Regions from separate parts of the Vibrio rarus genome, predicted to be linked through region 1. Evidence: riboswitches for the same ligand, from Rfam matches in the RefSeq annotation. Region 1 holds a riboswitch; the other holds the start of a gene.
The links. A riboswitch is a leader RNA that binds a small molecule or an ion and turns the genes downstream of it on or off. The one in region 1 is predicted to bind thiamine pyrophosphate.
Positions count from the first base shown of each region.

Region 2: another riboswitch for thiamine pyrophosphate. It lies ahead of thiD (bifunctional hydroxymethylpyrimidine kinase/phosphomethylpyrimidine kinase); the one in region 1 lies ahead of thiE (thiamine phosphate synthase).

Region 1 covers NZ_AP024900.1:2,778,882-2,789,418, forward strand. The annotation lists gene thiH (2-iminoacetate synthase ThiH) at 1-319, opposite strand, end outside; gene OCU56_RS12695 (thiazole synthase) at 316-1,098, opposite strand; gene thiS (sulfur carrier protein ThiS) at 1,101-1,310, opposite strand; gene OCU56_RS12705 (HesA/MoeB/ThiF family protein) at 1,307-2,065, opposite strand; gene thiE (thiamine phosphate synthase) at 2,052-3,221, opposite strand; TPP riboswitch at 3,303-3,416, opposite strand; gene crcB (fluoride efflux transporter CrcB) at 3,457-3,840, opposite strand; one part of gene OCU56_RS12720 (IS630 family transposase) at 4,463-5,038, opposite strand; one part of gene OCU56_RS12720 (IS630 family transposase) at 5,040-5,498, opposite strand; tRNA gene OCU56_RS12725 (tRNA-Ser) at 6,044-6,134, opposite strand; rRNA gene rrf (5S ribosomal RNA) at 6,216-6,331, opposite strand; rRNA gene OCU56_RS12735 (23S ribosomal RNA) at 6,562-9,451, opposite strand; tRNA gene OCU56_RS12740 (tRNA-Val) at 9,825-9,900, opposite strand; tRNA gene OCU56_RS12745 (tRNA-Lys) at 9,945-10,020, opposite strand; tRNA gene OCU56_RS12750 (tRNA-Glu) at 10,023-10,098, opposite strand; rRNA gene OCU56_RS12755 (16S ribosomal RNA) at 10,225-10,537, opposite strand, start outside.
Region 2 covers NZ_AP024901.1:402,379-412,915, reverse strand. The annotation lists gene OCU56_RS14950 (magnesium transporter) at 1-2, shown strand, start outside; gene OCU56_RS14945 (HlyD family secretion protein) at 6-1,037, shown strand; gene OCU56_RS14940 (LysR family transcriptional regulator) at 1,091-1,909, opposite strand; gene OCU56_RS14935 (nitroreductase family protein) at 1,998-2,726, opposite strand; gene OCU56_RS14930 (hypothetical protein) at 3,027-3,380, shown strand; gene OCU56_RS14925 (hypothetical protein) at 3,380-3,823, shown strand; gene OCU56_RS14920 (hypothetical protein) at 3,828-4,322, shown strand; gene OCU56_RS14915 (hypothetical protein) at 4,370-4,810, shown strand; gene OCU56_RS14910 (hypothetical protein) at 4,811-5,299, shown strand; TPP riboswitch at 5,388-5,485, shown strand; gene thiD (bifunctional hydroxymethylpyrimidine kinase/phosphomethylpyrimidine kinase) at 5,545-6,366, shown strand; gene OCU56_RS14900 (ABC transporter ATP-binding protein) at 6,422-7,192, shown strand; gene OCU56_RS14895 (ABC transporter permease) at 7,227-7,979, shown strand; gene OCU56_RS14890 (ABC transporter substrate-binding protein) at 8,062-8,979, shown strand; gene OCU56_RS14885 (ABC transporter substrate-binding protein) at 9,007-9,975, shown strand; gene tenA (thiaminase II) at 9,985-10,537, shown strand, end outside.

The sequences.
Region 1 (10,537 bases):
CAGCATTTAATATCTTGCGCTTAATACGATTGTTCATGGAAAAACCACAATAAGTGCAGTCATTAGCACACAGGTTAGAGAGATACAAAGGTACATATAATCCAACAGTGGCACCAAATCGTTGTCTAGTTTTCTGATAAGACAGTTGCGCCATCGTTTCTAAATAGGCTTCAGCGGCCGGAGAAATTAAAGCTTTAAAGTCTTCAAGATCTAAATGGGTTTTACCTAATGCTCGCTCTACGTCCATGGCCGTCTTAGACATAATAGATAAGTAACTATCACTCCAATCAGTAGATTTGAATACATCGACAAAACTCATAACTTAGCCTCATAGTTTGAGTCTAAAAATGCGGTCATTGGGCTAGAAGCTATCGCCTTAGTTTGCTGTGCACCTAGGCCAGATTTGTAAGCCATTCTGCCCGCCTCTACCGCCAATTTAAACGCACGACCAACTGCAATAGGATCCCCTGCTGTGGCCATAGCGGTATTGACCAATACAGCATCAGCACCCATTTCCATAGCTAAAGCCGCATGGGAAGGCGCCCCAATACCCGCATCCACAATGACAGGTACATTTGCTTGCTCAATAATAATCTGCAAAAAATCTAACGACACTAAACCTTTATTAGTACCAATAGGAGCACCTAACGGCATGACGGCAGCACAACCTACTTCCTCTAAACGCTTACACAAAACGGGATCGGCATGACAATATGGAAGCACAATAAATCCATCTTTCACCAGTTGTTCGGCGGCCTTTAACGTCTCGATAGGATCGGGCATTAAATATTTCGGATCCGGGTGTATCTCAAGTTTCAGCCAATTTGTATTCAAGGCCTCCCTTGCTAAATGAGCGGCAAAAATTGCATCTTGCGCTGTTTTAGCTCCCGAAGTATTAGGTAACAAATTTACACCTAACTCATTTAAAGAGCTTAAGATATCGTCTTGCTTATCAAATACATCCACGCGCTTAAGCGCCATAGTCACCAATTCAGACTCTGACGCTGCAATCGACGAGGCCATCAGTTGGTTATTGGCATACTTACCCGTCCCCGTGAACAATCTTGAATTAAATGTTTTATCTGCAATTTTCAACATAATTAGCCTCCTGCTATAGCGCGAAATACAGAAAGGGTGTCACCTTTTTGCATTTGAATAGTGTTCCACTTTGATTTTGCAATCACTTTATTATTTAGTGCAATGGCACATCCCTGTGAGGGTAAACCCTGACTTTCTAATACATCGACTATGGAGCTACTGGCTTTCACCATGGCCTGTTTGTCGTTAATGATTACTGATATATCCGTCATGATTTACTTCCCTTTTTGCAAATATTGCACGCATCATCTTTGGCAATATCAAACTTATGTTGTGTTAATGTGCGCCCATCAAAAACCATTAATTGACCCGCTTGAATCATTTCTGGTTTCACCAATGCCTGTATGGCATACATGGATTGGAGGCTAGCGATCATATTGACATTCGGCCCCATTACTCCAGATTCACTGCATTTACCCCCTTCACTGTCCTCTGTAAAAGGGTATAAGCAATGGTAGCAAGGACCATTATCTTGGTAGTCGAAATACACCAATTGCCCATCCCAGCCAATTGCTGCTCCAGACACTAGTGGGGTTTTCTTTGCTAGACAGGCTTTATTGATCTGCTGGCGAGTGGCAAAGTTATCAGTACAGTCAACCACTAAGTCGGCCATGCTTGCCTCAAGCATTAAGCTATCGAATTTCATTCGGCGATTAACACTGCGCACACTCACCATAGAATTTAACTGGCGAACGTGTTTAGCTAGAGCTTCACTTTTGGGCTGCCCAAGATCGCTCTCTCGATAACTAAGCTGACGATGTAGGTTACTTTCCTCTAATACGTCATCATCGCACAGCACCAGTTTGCCCACCCCAGCACCGGCAAGTTGCATGGCCACAGCACAACCCAGGCCACCACAACCAATGATTAATACACTGGATTCTATTAAGGACTTTTGCCCCACCTCTGCAATTTCTGGCAGCATTATTTGTCGCTGATAACGAATAAACTCTTTATCGGTTAACATCAATAGCCTCATGCTTTTCGGCATTGAACAAGTTTTGAAACTGCTGCACTACCTCGGCCTTATTTGTGGCTAACGTCACCGCCCTAACCACTGCAACGCTCGTTACTCCAGTTTTTATTACCTGTGGAGCACGAGACATATCTATCCCACCAATGGCCACGCTAGGTAATGTAAACCCTCGCTGCTTGCCTATGGATGCAATTAACTTTTGATACAAGTTAAGCTTGATAAGACCCTGAGGAGAAGACGGCATATCTTTAGTAGTGGTGGGGAATATATGCCCAAGAGCTAAATAAGATGGCTTGTATTGCAGAGCATTAATGATCTCGAAATAGCCATGAGTTGATATACCTAAGCCAATATCACTACTCAATAAACTGCTATCTTCAATTGCGGCAAGATCTTCTTGACCAAGGTGAATGCATGATGCTTGATGTTCAATAGCCAGTTGCCAATAGTCATTAATAACTATATCCACCGCATATTGACGACCAAGCTCTATGGCACGTTTTACATCCTCTGCCACTTCAGAAGGAGATTTATCTTTTACCCTCAATTGCAGAATTTTAACCCCGCTAGTGATCAACTCTTCAACCAACTCAACCGTATCAACTACAGGGTATAAGCCAAAACACTGCGATGGTTTTCGTTCTATAACTTGAACTTGCTTATTGGATAATCGCGGAAAATAATTGATTTGGCTCGGCCACGTTTCACATGAAACATGTAAAGCACTTCGGGATAACAGCGCCGAGTCTTCAATAGTGAAGCCCAAAGAGATAGATGTAAGTAGCCAAGCCATATACGATTCATCCGACTGATTGTAATCAGAAGCCCTGTAATGCCACTCAAAAATGCGGCCATCAGAAAGCTGAACTACGTCCTTACCTTGTGATGATGAGAGGGTTATAGAGGCAAACAGGGCATTATCGTTATTGCTAATATCTATTTGAATATGACTGTGACCGTCTTGCTTTATTGAAAAGTAAAACCGCTGTTGCTGCATAGCCACTGAGAATTTGTCACTTTCGACAACCTCAGGAGTCACACCCGAAAAGCCTGCGAACTGCGCTTTTTCTCTAACACTTTTCATCGCACATGGAAAAGCTTGAATGGCAGTTGGGAATTGAATAAAACTATTGTGTGGGGATTCCATCGCCCTATCCTTCTGTAAAAAACACAGCTTGCCGGATAGATTGATGGTAGCGGTACTGAAAAAGACGATTCACTACCAAATAGGATTGACCACCTTGTTTCCTTCGCAGGTATTATCCTGTATCAGGTTCCACGGATTCCGTATTCACGGTCTCAGCATCTTGTGATAAACACTTCAGCACTCCGACAAGCAGGCCTATTATATAGAAACTACAAAAAGAACAAAGTAAACAAGCTTAATTTTTGAATACTAAATGAAAACCTATCATTGCAGCAGAAATACTGAAAATAACGTTGAGCATAATATTCAAGCCTGCTTTCCAATAATCACCTTGTTGGAACATCAGAACATTATCCATAGAGAAGGTAGAAAACGTCGTTAGGGCACCTAAAAAACCTAAGCCAATAATTTGGCGCCATGGGTCAACCGCAATAGCCTCATTTTCAAACAAAGCGATCAGTGTTCCCATAATGAATGAACCAGCAATATTGACGGTTAAAGTACCATATGGAAATCCCCTACCTAAAAGAATTATGCAAAGCTCTGATATTAAATAACGTGAGCAGGCACCAAAAGCGCCACCTATTGCAATAAAACCCAACGTTGCTAGCTGTCCCATTCCTATCTATCTCCTCAGAAAGTAGTTCACATTTAAAAAGTTACACCTGTCACTTATTGGTGATTATATGTGATGTTGATCAATAGCATAGCAAACATATGCATCCGATATAGTGCAAAAGTTTAGATTGCAGAAAATAGCAACAGTTTGCGGATAGGTAGAAAAATAGTGCATGGATGATAATTTGCGTAACCATCTTGTTGGCTAGAGTGCGGATTTACTTCGGCGATAACGTCGATAAAACTGGCGTTGACAATTGGGTTTGAAGTGCTGACTTTAGTAACTAAATCTCGACTACAGCCTACCCTACTAGCGATAGAATCTGCACATCAGAATTACCAAAAAGCCCGTCATATTAACGGAACCCACTGACTAGTGATCACTGTTCTTTAAAACTGAAAGCTATATTGATCAAAGAACCTAGTGCGCCCCTCTTTTGCCCCCTACAGCAAGACTATTAAGCTTGATATTTCATACCAAGCGCAATCATGGATATTCCGACACTTACTGGATTAATTACAGATGTAGACACTTTTTAAAGTGCATATTTCGGAGCATTCCGATCAGTCATTTCCCCGCTGATCGCAATCACCGAAATACGCATTTATACCATTCTGCTTAATTAGTTGGTCAGATTAATCCACTGTCTTGTGCACATGTTTGTAACTCGTTCTGGTAGGGCTAAGAAGTCATTCCATGCCTTACTTACGCAATCTACGATGTCATTGAAACCAGTAAATGTTTTATTCGCCAAGTGATGCTGCCTCATCCAACTCCACACTTGCTCTATAGGGTTCAACTCTGGTGCATATGGTGGAATTTTGAGAATCGAAACATTCTCTAAATTGTCTGCTAACTCTTCCGTGTGCCACCCTGCACCATCCATAACCACTAACGCGTGCCTGCCAGATAACGTTGCTTTCGAGACTTGCTCTAGATGCAATTGCATGACTTCTTTATTGGCACACGGAACAACGAGAGCTTCACCAATCCCTCGACTAGGGCATACGGAACCAAATAGGTAACTGTATTCAAATTGTTTTTGCTGGATGGCTTCTGGCCTTGTTCCTTTCGTCGCCCATAATTTGGTCGTTGTGTTCTGTTGACCAAATCGAGCTTCGTCTTGAAACCAAACATCGACAGTATTCAAAGCAACATGGCCGGGGATCTTAAAGATCGTTTCGATTTGGAATTTTTTTAAAATCTTCTTGGGTTTGCTTGGATTGCTTAGGATGCTTTGAGCGTGAGGTTATCCATGAAAAGCCGAGCTTTTTCAGTAGTACATAGACGGAATCAAGGTGATACGTTTTGCCAAAATGATCTTCGATATAACTACGGACATCCATGCCAGTCAGGCGACCACCTGATGGTTTGACGGAATTTTCATTAATAAATATGGATAACTGCTGCTTTTGCGCAGATGAAAGATAAGAACGTCGACCTGTTCTAGGTTTATCTTTTAGACCTTCAAATCCTTGCTCAAGAAAAGTGGCGACCCACTTATTAACACTTGTTCGGCTCACTTTAAGAAACTTGGCAGTTTGTGTTCGTGAGTGACCATCTTGTATGTGAGAAAGTGCAAGTAAACGCATCTTCATTTGATTCGACTTTTGTTTACGGGCAAGTGATTTAAAGTCAGTATTTCTTAAGTCATTCATATCGGTTAAGTGAGCTATATTCGAATGATATAATTAGATCATATTTTTAGGCAGAATGGTATTAAAGCTAGGATACGAAAAAGGATTGAGGCATCGACTCTTTAACTGTTTGTATTTACCTTACTCAGGCGCAACGTCATAGCAAGGAGCAGTAGTGAGATATGTGCTATATCGACTTTTTGTTTAAAGTCGCTGAGATCATCTTCTAGGCGCTATCAAACGTGTCTTTGGTACATGTTGCCATCATTTTTACCGCAGAGTAAATCACTGATCAGTCTAGCTTGTTAAAACACTTGATAGCCGCATTGAAGTTCACGATTGTAGAATAAAATATTCGCCTTATTATCGTGTATTTTTCTTATGCTCCGCTTTGTGAGCAAACTAAAGAAAAAACTAAGCGAATGAAATATTTTGGGGTACCGATTCAAGTGTACAACAGCGAATTGAGATATTTATAAAGATACAATTGACTCACCTCATTGGATTTGAAGTGATTTATTAGTTTATAAACAAAAAAAGCCCCTGATAAATCAGGGGCTTAAATGTGGCGGAGAGATAGGGATTTGAACCCTAGAACCGCTATTAACGGTTGCCGGTTTTCAAGACCGGTGCTTTCGACCACTCAGCCATCTCTCCACAAATTGTTACTAGTTAAGGTCTTACGATTGCCTTATCCAGTTTTTGTCTTTAGATATAAAATCTAAAAACTTAATTAAAGCCTGGCGATGTCCTACTCTCACATGGGGAAGCCCCACACTACCATCGGCGCTATTGTGTTTCACTTCTGAGTTCGGCATGGAATCAGGTGGGTCCACAACGCTATGGTCGCCAAGCAAATCTGTTATATCCGCTTGCTCTAATGCATAATTTCGGCGTTACCTTGCTCGTTTGTTCAGTCATTTACATCAGTAAATTCCTTCTCAAGCCTCACAAGCTGCCTTGAACTTAAGCATTAGCGCTACGCTAAGCAGATATTTAAAATTCGGAAAACTGTTATTTAAAAGTTCGTATACACATTCAATCTGTTCTTTCTTTGAGTCCATCAAAACCCCTTGGGTGTTGTATGGTTAAGCCTCACGGGCAATTAGTACAGGTTAGCTCAATGCCTCGCAGCACTTACACACCCTGCCTATCAACGTTCTAGTCTCGAACAACCCTTTAGGACACTTAAAGTGCCAGGGAAGACTCATCTCAGGGCTCGCTTCGCGCTTAGATGCTTTCAGCGCTTATCGATTCCGAACTTAGCTACCGGGCAATGCCATTGGCATGACAACCCGAACACCAGAGGTTCGTCCACTCCGGTCCTCTCGTACTAGGAGCAGCCCCCTTCAATCTTCCAACGCCCACGGCAGATAGGGACCGAACTGTCTCACGACGTTCTAAACCCAGCTCGCGTACCACTTTAAATGGCGAACAGCCATACCCTTGGGACCGACTTCAGCCCCAGGATGTGATGAGCCGACATCGAGGTGCCAAACACCGCCGTCGATATGAACTCTTGGGCGGTATCAGCCTGTTATCCCCGGAGTACCTTTTATCCGTTGAGCGATGGCCCTTCCATTCAGAACCACCGGATCACTATGACCTGCTTTCGCACCTGCTCGAATTGTCATTCTCGCAGTCAAGCGGGCTTATGCCATTGCACTAACCACACGATGTCCAACCGTGTTTAGCCCACCTTCGTGCTCCTCCGTTACTCTTTGGGAGGAGACCGCCCCAGTCAAACTACCCACCAGGCACTGTCCTCAACCCCGATTAGGGGTCTAAGTTAGAACATCAACACTACAAGGGTGGTATTTCAAGATTGCCTCCACCCCATCTAGCGACGAGGTTTCAAAGGCTCCCACCTATCCTACACATGTAGGGTCAATGTTCAGTGCCAAGCTGTAGTAAAGGTTCACGGGGTCTTTCCGTCTAGCCGCGGGTACACTGCATCTTCACAGCGATTTCAATTTCACTGAGTCTCGGGTGGAGACAGCGTGGCCATCATTACGCCATTCGTGCAGGTCGGAACTTACCCGACAAGGAATTTCGCTACCTTAGGACCGTTATAGTTACGGCCGCCGTTTACCGGGGCTTCGATCAAGAGCTTCGACCTAAGTCTAACCCCATCAATTAACCTTCCGGCACCGGGCAGGCGTCACACCGTATACGTCATCTTACGATTTTGCACAGTGCTGTGTTTTTAATAAACAGTTGCAGCCACCTGGTATCTGCGACTCCTAGTAGCTCCATCCGCAAGGGACTTCACCGCCAAGAGCGTACCTTCTCCCGAAGTTACGGTACCATTTTGCCTAGTTCCTTCACCCGAGTTCTCTCAAGCGCCTTGGTATTCTCTACCCGACCACCTGTGTCGGTTTGGAGTACGATTCCTTATAATCTGAAGCTTAGAGGCTTTTCCTGGAAGTATGGCATCAATGACTTCATCGCACGTAGCGACTCGACATCGTATCTCAGCGTTAACAGTGGTCCGGATTTACCTAAACCACCCGCCTACTTACTTGAACCTGGACAACCATCGCCAGGCCCACCTAGCCTTCTCCGTCCCCCCATCGCAATTATAAGAAGTACGGGAATATTAACCCGTTTCCCATCGACTACGCCTTTCGGCCTCGCCTTAGGGGTCGACTTACCCTGCCCCGATTAACGTTGGACAGGAACCCTTGGTCTTCCGGCGAGGGAGTTTTTCACTCCCTTTATCGTTACTCATGTCAGCATTCGCACTTCTGATACGTCCAGCAGCCCTTACAGACCACCTTCAACCGCTTACAGAACGCTCCCCTACCCCGCATACAAAGTATGCAGCCGCAGCTTCGGTGTATAGCTTAGCCCCGTTACATCTTCCGCGCAGGCCGACTCGACCAGTGAGCTATTACGCTTTCTTTAAATGATGGCTGCTTCTAAGCCAACATCCTGGCTGTCTAAGCCTTCCCACATCGTTTCCCACTTAGCTATACTTTGGGACCTTAGCTGGCGGTCTGGGTTGTTTCCCTCTCCACGACGGACGTTAGCACCCGCCGTGTGTCTCCCGGATAGTACTCAATGGTATTCGGAGTTTGCAAAGGGTTGGTAAGTCGGGATGACCCCCTAGCCTTAACAGTGCTCTACCCCCATTGGTATTCGTCCGAGGCGCTACCTAAATAGCTTTCGGGGAGAACCAGCTATCTCCAGGTTTGATTGGCCTTTCACCCCTAGCCACAAGTCATCCGCTAATTTTTCAACATTAGTCGGTTCGGTCCTCCAGTTGATGTTACTCAACCTTCAACCTGCCCATGGCTAGATCACCTGGTTTCGGGTCTAATCCTAGCAACTCGACGCCCAGTTAAGACTCGGTTTCCCTACGGCTCCCCTATTCGGTTAACCTTGCTACTAAAATTAAGTCGCTGACCCATTATACAAAAGGTACGCAGTCACGCTTCGAGGCGCTCCTACTGCTTGTACGTACACGGTTTCAGGTTCTATTTCACTCCCCTCACAGGGGTTCTTTTCGCCTTTCCCTCACGGTACTGGTTCACTATCGGTCAGTCAGTAGTATTTAGCCTTGGAGGATGGTCCCCCCATGTTCAAACAGGATATCACGTGTCCCGCCTTACTCGATTTCACTTAAAACAATGTGTCGGCTACGGGGCTATCACCCTTTATTGCGAGACTTTCCAGACTCTTCACCTGCATCATTAAAAGCTTAAGGGCTAATCCAATTTCGCTCGCCGCTACTTTCGGAATCTCGGTTGATTTCTCTTCCTCCGGGTACTTAGATGTTTCAGTTCCCCGGGTTTGCCTCATTAACCTATGTATTCAGTTAATGATACCTGCTTATGCAGGTGGGTTTCCCCATTCAGAAATCCCAGACTCAAATGGTTATTACTACCTAATCTGGGCTTATCGCAAGTTATTACGTCTTTCATCGCCTCTGACTGCCAAGGCATCCACCGTGTACGCTTAGTCACTTAACCATACAACCCCAAAGGGTCTTGCTATCGCAATACGCTTGCTACGGCGTAGTATGACGTTTCCAAGGTGCGTTATCTCTTTATTATGAGCGAGATAACATTCGATTTTGCCGGACTCAAATTACACACCTACTTAAAGTAGATGTCCTTTTTTGTTCTACTTTTTTAAAAAAAGTGGAAATAAAAAGGCAAGAACACTTGAATGTGTGTTGGTACCTAACAATAAATTGTTAGGATTTGAGAACTTTTAAATTTGAATATTGTTAATCAAACAATATTCGTCAGCTTTCCAAATTGTTAAAGAGCGAGATTCAAACAAATGAACCATTTTTAAACACACTTTCCTCTCTATTTCCTAAAGAAGTGTACTTAAAGATGGTGGGCGATACTGGGCTCGAACCAGTGACCCCCTCCTTGTAAGGGAGGTGCTCTCCCAACTGAGCTAATCGCCCACATTGTTTTGCTGTTATTCACAGCTTCCTCTGTGGGGAGGAAATGGTGGGTCGTGCAGGATTCGAACCTGCGACCAATTGATTAAAAGTCAACTGCTCTACCAGCTGAGCTAACGACCCAATGGTATCCCGTAGGGGAGTCGAACCCCTGTTACCGCCGTGAAAGGGCGGTGTCCTAGGCCTCTAGACGAACGGGACACTAGATTTACTTTCACTTTAAAAGTGAAAACAAACTGTTGAAATGTCTTGGGAGACATTTCTAAATCTCTCTACTTTCTAAACCATATCAATCTGTGTGGACACTCATCGTGAGTAATCATCGTATAAGGAGGTGATCCAGCCCCAGGTTCCCCTAGGGCTACCTTGTTACGACTTCACCCCAGTCATGAACCACAAAGTGGTGAGCGTCCTCCCCGAAAGGTTAAACTACCCACTTCTTTTGCAGCCCACTCCCATGGTGTGACGGGCGGTGTGTACAAGGCCCGGGAACGTATTCACCGTGACATTCTGATTCACGATTACTAGCGATTCCGACTTCATGGAGTCGAGTTGCAGACTCCAATCCGGACTACGACGCACTTTTTGGGATTCGCTCACCATCGCTGGTTGGCCGCCCTCTGTATGCGCCATTGTAGCA
Region 2 (10,537 bases), on a different replicon from region 1:
AAGTCATGAAAGAGATAATGCTACCTTACATCCTTATTTGCTGGATATTAGTAAAATTGGGCGTAGTTAAATGGAGCTTAAAAAATGCCACGATTATGGTTTGCACAGGGGGCCTTATTGCTGCATCCCTGTTTGTGGCTCATCGTTTTTGGTCTCCTGCGGATCTAACCGATAGCACCACAGTCAAAGCGCCTCACGCAGTATTGAGTCCCTTGTTCGGTCAAGAAGTGGATCAAGTGTACGTCACCCATAACCAGATGGTGAAAAAAGGTGATTTGATTTATACCTTGCGTTCAGAAGATACAGAATCGCAAATCGACAGTTTAGTGGCGCAAAAGAAGGCCAGTGAAGCGGAGATCTTGTCATTGAGGCATCAACAAACCAATGATCAACGTACATTAGTGCGTTTAGAAACACTGAAAGATTTTGCACAAGAGTCGGAGCGTGACGATATTCGAACGCGCATTGAAACAGCAGAAGCTAAAATTGCCGCCGCTCATGCACAAATAATGAATATAGAGGCGCAAATGGCCACTGCACAATGGCAAAATGACCGCCGTGAAGTGCGCGCACCGTTTGACGGGCAACTCTCTATTACGAATGTCACGAGTGGAACACGTACCGGTAATATGCATTTATATGCCACAGATAAGAAGTTTGTGGAAATGCGCATTCCAGAGCAAAGTTATCGCGGGATTAAAATTGGTCAGTTTGCCGAGTTTTATGTGGATGCCTATCCAGGAGAAATTTTTAGAGGACGCGTACACAGCATCACCACAGGTACTGGTGAGGCCCAAGTTCAAGTGCGCCAAGGTAGCCAGCATGTTAGGCAGCATGTGGGAAATAACACCAATAACCATGGTCGAACTATCGTCATCGAATTTAATGAACCGCAAGGATATAACATCCCCATTGGTTCAACGGGGTCGGGCTGGGTTTCTGCTGATAAACCTCACTCAATGCTAGGGTTTATGGATATTATTGGCGCGGCTACCGTTCGCTTAAAAGCGTATAAAGCGTATTTATCGGCAATGTAAATTCCGTTATTGCCAACATGACATAGCCCAGTCTGTTGATTGGGCTTTGCCCATTATGCCGTGGTGTTGGCTTTTAATTCCTCAGACACACACTTTTCTATCAGCTTGACAAGCCAAATGTTTTTGGGCGATTTTCGTTTCGATGCTTTTTGTACTGTGGCGGTATCAATACCAAGGTCAGGGATATCCGAGTCCGCTTGATACGCTTCATGACGCATGGTGTAAGCAATATCCATTAACTCTTTCATTAACATATAGTTATCGACAAAAAGGGTCGCCTCTACATCAGGAAGTGCCCTTTGAAATCTATTTTCATAATCGTTCACCCCGGAGGCAATGTACTTGATGTATTCTCCTTGTGTATTGCCCATCACAATGCCACAGCCGTTATACAGTTTCTTTTGCGATAACGTTTGCGGTTTATCACTTAATATATGAATCCCCATATCCACTTCTTCATCTAAAATCATGCTTTCAGATAATTTATTCCAGTTGCGCATTTCTATAATGGCATCGGTTTGTTGTCGGATATTTTCAATAATACGTTTACCAAACCGAATCAACATAGGCTCAAGTATGTGTAAAACAATGCGATCAACATTTTTGGGTGAAAATTGTTCTGGCTCTAAAGAGTGGGAGAGTTGTTCAAGGGCTGTGTGTAATTTAGGTTGAATGCTAAGCGCATACGAGGTTGGGGCGAGCCCTTCGGCACTGCGCGTAAAGAGTGGGTCGTCCAACTCATCGCGAAGTTGGGCAAGCACTTTAGACACATAGGATTGCGAGCGTCCGAGCTTCTTGGCGGCCCGCTGCGTTGAGTGCGTTTGCATTAACGTCAAGAACACGTGCAGTGAGTTTAGATCTGTAATTCTCATCCATTTGCCTATCTTTATTTATTAGGTTAAAGATAGGCAAATATGCAACAAAATCAATAAGTTTATCAAGTTTGATACACGGGAATTTTTAGTGTGTAAAAATAACTTCTGTGGCGGGTACTCGATGACGCTCTCCATAAATGCCCTCATCGGTACGCTTGCCGACACTGATTATCATAGTGATTTCATCATTTTTACCTAAACCAAGCAGTTTTTTACTCCGTACAGAGTCAAAACCCTCCATTGGACAAGTGTCGTAACCCTGATCGCGAATGGCCATCATAAATGTCATAGCCGCGAGTGAGGTACTTTTGTGCAGGCAAACCCTAAGATCTTGTTTAGTGACTTCACGAAACATAGGCTTTTTTAGTCCTAAACAGGTGACCAATAGTTTGCGTATACACCCTTTGATCCCCCAAGGGTCATTACTGTAGATGAAGGGAATGAGTTTTTCATAATATTTTGTGGCGCGTTTGGCTATGCCATCAATGCTGCGGTGAGCAAAATTTTCTCGGATTTGCGCCGCATTCATTGCAGCACGTTGTTGCCATTTATCCGGTGTGGTAACGAAGACAACCAACTCATTAGCGGTAGTGGCCGCGTTTTGCCCCATACACAATCTGGCTAACTGCTCTCTTTTCTGCTGATTAATGACACGATGAAACTCCCATAATTGCATGTTACTGCTATTGGGGCTTAGCAGGGTCAGATGCAAAGCGTTCTTTATAATATCATGATTAAAATCTGTGGTTTGATCGTATTTGCGCACGGAACGTCGTGAGTGGACCAATTGCTTAAAAGAGTGGTGTTGAGTCATAGGGATTGAGTATGAAAAATGATGCACGAGTTCTAACACGTTACAGCACAGCAGACAATGGCTTTTCGGCGTAGCAAACCTCACTATTACCTAAATGAATATCAGCTATTTATGTAAATCATTGTTTATTTACGCGGATAAAAAATAAAGTAGCTCCATGAAAATTAATAGTAATAACTAATGTTTAAACTAGAAATGATAATCCTTGCATACCATGTACGGGGAACGTTTTATTTTAATGTAAGTGATGCGTATTAATTGCCTGACCATATTATTTCTGTTTAACAAATGGGGGTTAACATGAAAAAACAGTGCTTTGCTGCTGTTGTTATTTGTTGTATTGGCATTGCCATGCCAGCTATGGCCAATGTACATAAATGGAAGGAAACAGATTTTCAAACGTATTCAGATAAAGCCCATGTGAGTTTTATTTTAGTTAATCGTTATCATAAAACAGCGGATTTTTATTTAAGTATAGATGATAAAAAATTCCCTAATAAAATTACATTACAGGCTAATCAAGATATTAAGCTAGATATCTCGGTGAATACCCCAGCCAGTCAAACAACAAAAAAGCAAGTGTGTACATTAATGGATACTGGCAGTGCTAATAAGTATGAGGTATGTACGCACCTTAAATTTAGGAGAATGTGATGGTGATGAAACACTATATAGGGTTGGCTGGCATCCTTCTTTGTAGCAGTGCATTGGCTAATCCTATTCCTAGTTTATCGAACCCGTCGGGCACCGATCGCATTCGTACCGAATCAGGGGCCTCGTGCGAGCAGGCGGTATCTACCGGAAAAACCTTTCAGGTGGGTACCTATGGAGCACAGGGCAATGAAGACAGTGACAATTATTACGACAACTATTATCACCAAAACCAGGATGAGGCAGGGATATACGCCGCAGTAACCATTCAATTTGGTGGAGAAGATAGGGTCGACTGTACTCGCTTGTATGAATATGAATTACGTCAGCGCAGTCGAGAGGAAGAGTTAGCTGAGGCAGAGCATGAGCTCAAGTTACTGCAAATTCAGGCGGAGAAATACCGTCTCTTAAAAACCAAACAGACCAATACAACATTTTCGGAGTAACTATATGTTGAACAAAAAACACCTGCTTTACATAGCAGCAAGCTGCGCTATCCCTTTGAGCACACTGGCGATAGCGGCTGATAATGGTGATCACAGTGATGCCACCACGAAATTTTCTGTAGAGGTAGAAGGTGAGTGCGGTGTGTCTTCTCAAAATGAAGGTACTTTGGCTATAGGGGATAATTATGACAATGGTTCATCGGCGGATCTTATGATTAATAATAACCAATATGCCAGCGTTGATCTTGAGTTTCATAAGCTGGACACCTCCAATGGAGTTAATGATGACCTGTTGTATTTTAAACTTGATGGCGCGGGTATTGATCCTAGTGAGAAGTCCGCTTCTGATTGGGACAAAGAGCGTGTGCAGATAAGTTTTGCGGAAGATGAAACCGTTAGTGTATGGGCGCGTACTTCTCAGTACCTACCCGATGGTCAAAATACGGTTGAAGTGACATGGCGACTGCATTGTCATGGTGATGCTGCAAAAATTCAGTAACAATCTGGCAGTTGATTTTTAGTCAACTGCCTTTTTTAGAGGTGCTAATGTTGCGTTGGATTCATTTAATACTGTTAGGCTTTTCTACGTCAGTGATAGCAAATTCAAATATAGAACCACAACAAAATAATGCCCAAATGGGGATGGATACTGAGCAGGTAAAGTATTTAGATAAGTATTGCCATCAAGGTGCAAAATATCATGAGCGACGTATATTTGATGCTATTTCAGATTCAGAGTTGATTAATTGGAGTAAAGTAGATTTGATTGATATATCAAGTCGATTAAATTACACCAGAACCTTAGTTGAGGATAATCACCCACAAGTGGTGAGTTGCGATATTGTGATTAATTACTTCTATGATGATAAGGATATTATTATTAGCTCACAGTACCGCGTACAAACCCAGAGTAATAAAACCTTAACCAGTACCAACATTACGAGTAAAGCGGTGAATGATTTCATGGTTCGAGTTATGGTTAATTAAATGAAGTATCTATTAGTTTGTTTGTTATTTTTCATGGGTACGTTTTCAGTGAGCGCTCATCATGAATTAAATATGAGAGCGTTGCAGCACAATCAGCATGATGTAAATAAGCACAAAAACAACCAATGTCATCTGGAAACCATCAGAGACTTAGGGGATATCGTTTTTGGTGCCCATTTTGATGGTAGCGCCTCGCAGGTCAAATTAAACGTGGATAAACACAGGCGGCGGGTGTTTCTGAGACTGAAAAGAATTGAAATGATGAGTGGGACGAATGAGGTAGCGAATCATTGGCTACAAATCCAAGTAGATGGTGACGAACGTTTTACTGGAGATATCGATTACTGGCAGCGTGGGGTCGAACTCAGTCCCCAAGCGTTTACCCAAGATGGGTATCTGGAGGTGAGATTAAGAGTCAACATGGCTAAAAGTCGCGCACCTGCTGGACGCTATGAAGCAACATTAACATGGGTCCTTTACTGTGAATAATGTGAGTTTTTGTGTATGCGAGCAGTAATTTCTGTTTGGTGGTGATTTTTAGTTTCAACAATATATTGACTCTGTTAGTATCGCTCAATCGTATTAGTCGGGGAGCCAATAGGCTGAGATCACAATAGTGAACCCGTTGAACCTGATTCAGTTAGTGCTGACGTAGGGAACTAATCGCTCTACATGTCCTCCTTGTGTTGGCTGATAGGCATTGGTTTCGTTCGTCGAGCGAAAAGGAAGTGTCTGTGTCACAATCAAAAAAAACTCCCATTGTATTAACTATTGCTGGCTCTGATAGCGGTGGTGGTGCGGGTATTCAAGCGGATATCAAGGCCATTTCAGCCACTGGAAGCTATGCTTGCTCTGTCATTACTGCTTTAACGGCGCAAAACACCCAAGGCGTGAGTGGCATTTTGCCCATTCCTGCTGAATTTATTGAGCAGCAACTTGATGCGGTATTTAGCGATCTTGATGTGGTTGCGGTAAAAGTGGGCATGTTAGCAGAAGCCTCCCTCATTCACGCTGTCGTTAACAAGCTTAAGCAGTATCAGCCTCGCTATTTGGTTGTAGACCCTGTAATGGTCGCCACCAGTGGTGATTTATTACTGCAACAATCCGCTATTGAAACGCTTAAAACGCAATTGCTCCCTTTGGCCGATGTGATCACTCCTAACTTACCTGAAGCGGCGACCCTGCTTGGTCAAGCCTTACCCACAACAGAATCACAAATGAACGCCATGATAGAAGATTTACGCGCATTAGATTGCCAAGCTGTACTTCTTAAAGGGGGCCATTTAGAGGGGGAAGCAAGTAGCACGGACTTATTGATTACCCCAGACAATGTGCAAACCTTTACGGTGCCGCGCGTGAATACGCAAAATACTCACGGCACAGGGTGCACTTTGTCATCGGCCATTGCCTCATTTATGGCGCAAACGGGGTCGTTAAGTGAGTCTGTGACTTTGGGCAAAGCGTATATTTCTAATGCTATTGCTCACGCTGATGAATTAGGTGTGGGTCATGGTCATGGTCCTGTGCATCATTTTTACGCTTTAAACGGTAAGTAAATTGGCCATGTTACCATCGCAACAGCGAGAGTCTCACACAGGGTTGCCTGAACAGATGAGTGCTAAATCGTTTCAGGGCATCGTTATTGAGAGCGGCTATTTACAGTTTTCGGATGCCACTTCTCCTTTGTTTAAACAACTGAATCTGTGTTTTGCCAAAGGAAGTTGGAGCACGGTACTTGGTAAAAGTGGCTGTGGAAAAACCAGCTTATTGCGTTTGCTGGCAGGACTTTTGCCAGAAGACATACAGTGGCAAGGGCAGATCCACAGCAGTTTCCCACAACAACTGTCCGATTCTATTGCCTATATGGCCCAGCAAGATTTGTTGATGCCATGGCTTAGTGTGCTCGATAACGTCTGTTTTAGTGACCGATTCAGTGACAAAAAACTGAGTAGGCCACAATTGGCAGAGCGCCGAGAGCAAGGGATGACATTGCTTGAACAACTGGGCTTAGCAGGGCAAGAGAGTGCTTCTCCTAGGCAGCTATCTGGTGGTATGAGGCAAAGAGTGGCACTGGCGCGCACCTTGATGCAAGATAAGCCGGTGGTATTAATGGACGAACCGTTTTCCGCTTTAGATGCGGTGACCCGTTATCGCTTGCAAGATTTGGCGTGTAAAATGCTGGAAAATAAAACCGTGGTACTGATCACCCACGATCCTCAAGAAGCCCTTCGATTAAGTGACCATATTTATCTTATGCAAGACACGCCCATTGGCATTGAATCTGTGCCCATTCCACAGGGGGCTACGCCGCGACTGATTGACGCGCAAATGGCTTCCCTTCAACAGCAGATTATTGAGCAGTTAGGAGGCCGAGATGACTAATCAAGTGCTGGCTCAACAAGGATTTACCGCCCGCATGAAGGCCAATGGCTCCCATGTAATTCGGTTGCTCATCTCTTGTTTGGTTGTGCTAGGGGTATGGCAAGGGGCCGTAACAGTGTTTGATTTACCCAGCTTTATTTTGCCTGAGCCCATCTCGGTATTTGCACGTCTTGGCAGTCGTAGCGATGTCCTGCTCCAACACACAATAGTCACCTCACAAGAGATTGTCTTAGGGTTATTACTTGGTTTGAGCATGGGGCTGATGTTTGCCCTGCAAATGTTGTTATTTGAGCCGTTACGCCGCTGGTTACTACCCATTTTAATCGCTTCTCAAGCCATTCCTGTTTTTGCTATTGCACCTATTTTGATGCTTTGGTTTGGCTATGGCATTACCTCAAAAGTGGTGATGGCGGCATTGATCATCTTTTTCCCTGTGACTACCTGTTGTTATGACGGTTTGAGAAATACCCCCAAGGGCTATCTTGATCTGAGCAAAACCATGGGAGCAACCCGCTGGCAGCAACTCACCCAAGTAAGATTACCGGCAGCTATGCCGGCATTAGCTTCGGGGATTCGTGTCGCGGTAGTGGTGGCACCCATTGGCGCCGTCGTGGGGGAGTGGGTAGGCTCTAGTGCCGGTTTAGGCTATTTAATGCTACAAGCCAATGCGCGAATGATGATCGATGAGATGTTTGCCGCGTTATTTATTCTGGCTCTTATCTCGGTTACCTTGTATTTCATCACCGATAAGTTACTCAATAAATTTGTCCCATGGCAGTTTGATTAACGGCCATTTTTTATGTCATTAAGGAAGAGACATGCGTTTATATAAAAAGAAACGGACAGCTTGGATAGCGGCGACGGCCGTAATGTTGAGTTCCCTCCTGTTTAGCTCAGCAAGCTTTGCCAAAGATAAAGAGTTAACGTTAATGCTTGATTGGTTTGTTAACCCAAACCATGGGCCTATTATCATTGCCAAGCAACACGGGTTATTTAAGGCGCAAGGACTAAAAGTCACTATTCAAGAGCCTGCCGATCCCAGTGTGCCATCCAAACTGGTCGCGGCCAATCAAGTGGATTTAGCCATATCCTATCAGCCCTCTTTTTTGATTGATGTGGCCTCAGGTTTACCTTTGGTATGGAGCGGTACGCTGCTGGCGACGCCATTAAACACCTTAACCGTATTAGATAACGGCAAGATCAACACCTTATCTGATTTGAAAGGAAAAACCGTAGGTGTATCGGTATCGGGGAGTGATGAAGCCATTATTGGCCGAATGCTTGGTCATGAACATATAGACGATTCCGATATAAAAATTGTTAACGTAGGGTGGGCGCTTTCATCATCATTAGCCTCCGGGCGAGTGGATGCCATTTGGGGCGGAATGCGTAACTTTGAGTCTCATCAACTAGAGCTTGAAGGTTTTAAATCAAAAAGCTTTTTCCCAGAAGAGCACGGCATTCCTCCTTACGACGAACTGATGTTTGTGGCAAACGCTAAGCATTACGATAAGGAGGCCATTCAACGCTTTAACAAAGCGCTAGAACTGGCCACACAATACATTGTCAATCACCCAGAAAAAGCTTGGAAAGAGTTCATTACCTATAACCCAGATACATTAAATAACGAGCTTAATCATAGAGCATGGCTAGATACATTAAGCCGATTTGCATTGCGACCATCAGCGGTAAATAAGCAACGTTATGAGGATTACAGCCAGTTTATGTACGATTTGAAAATTATTTCTACCATCCCCAATAGCAACACCTATTTAATTGATTTTTAACTATTATTTTAGGAACAAGGAAGCCTTATGAAACGATTTACATCAAAGTTGTTTACTGCAAAGCTGTTTGCCGTACTAGCTAGTACCCTTTTGCTTTTTAGCCCACTTTCACAAGCTAAGCAAACAGAATTGACCTTAATGCTCGATTGGTTTGTTAATCCAAATCATGGGCCTATTGTGATTGCCCAGCAGCACGGGTTATTTAAAGCGCAAGGTCTAAAAGTGAATATCCAAGAGCCGGCCGATCCTAGCGTGCCCGCAAAATTAGTGGCGGCCAATAAAATTGATTTGGCGGTCTCCTATCAACCCACTTTAACTATAGATGTGGCCGCAGGTTTGCCGTTAATTCGCAGCGGTACCTTAATTTCTACGCCACTGAATACCTTAATGGTGATTGATAATGGCAAGATCAATTCATTAAAAGATCTTAAAGGGAAAAAAGTCGGTATTGCCATTGCTGGCAATGAAGAAGCGACGGTAGGCACCATGTTGCGCTCGGCGGGGTTGCAGTTCTCTGATGTGGAAATTATCAACGTTGGCTGGGCGTTATCGTCATCGGTAGCGTCTGGCAAAGTGGATGCGATATGGGGCGGACTGCGCAATTTTGAAAGTAACCAACTGGCTTTAGAAGGCTTTAAAGCTAAAGCATTCTTCCCAGAAGAGCACGGCGTTCCCGCTTATGATGAGCTTGTGTTTGTCGCTAATGCGAATAGCTATAATGCCGATGCATTAAAGCGTTTTAACGCGGCCATTGAGCTTGCAACGCAATACATAGTTAACCATCCAGAGAAAGCGTGGAAAGAGTTTGTCGCTTACAACCCAGACACACTTAATAACGAATTAAACCATCGTGCTTGGCAAGATACGTTGACTCGATTTGCCTTACGACCAGCGGCGGTTGATCGTCAGCGTTACGATAATTACGCCCAGTTTATGTTTAACAATAAAATTATCTCTAGCGTACCGAATAGCGCTAAATACTTGCCAACATTTTAAGGTGATTTAATGAATACTCAGCAACTTATTCAAGCATGTCAGCAAGAGTGGCAAGCGTATATTGAACATGATTTTGTGCACCAGTTGGCCAATGGCACACTGCAACATGACGTGTTTTTACATTATTTAAAACAAGATTTTTTATTCTTAAAGCAATACTCCCGCGCCTACGCATTGGCTATTTATAAAGCAAAAAACCTTGCTCAAATGCGCCATGCACTGCCGAGCCTTCATAACCTGCTGGACTGTGAAATTGGTCATCACATTGAGTTTTGTCAAAAGTGGGGTGTCAGTGAGCAAGAGATGGAAGCGGAAACCGAAGATTTTGGTACGGTTGCCTACACTCGCTATGTATTAGATACCGGGAGTGCAGGGGATTTAGTTGATCTTTACGTTGCTCTTGCGCCATGCGCCATTGGTTATGGCGTGATTGGTGACAACCTGGCCCAGCGCGAAACGACAGTATTGCATGGCAATCCTTATCAGAGTTGGTTGGAAATGTACGCTAGTGAAGAGTTTCAACAAAGTGTTGTGGCGTGCATTGACAATCTTGATCAGCTTA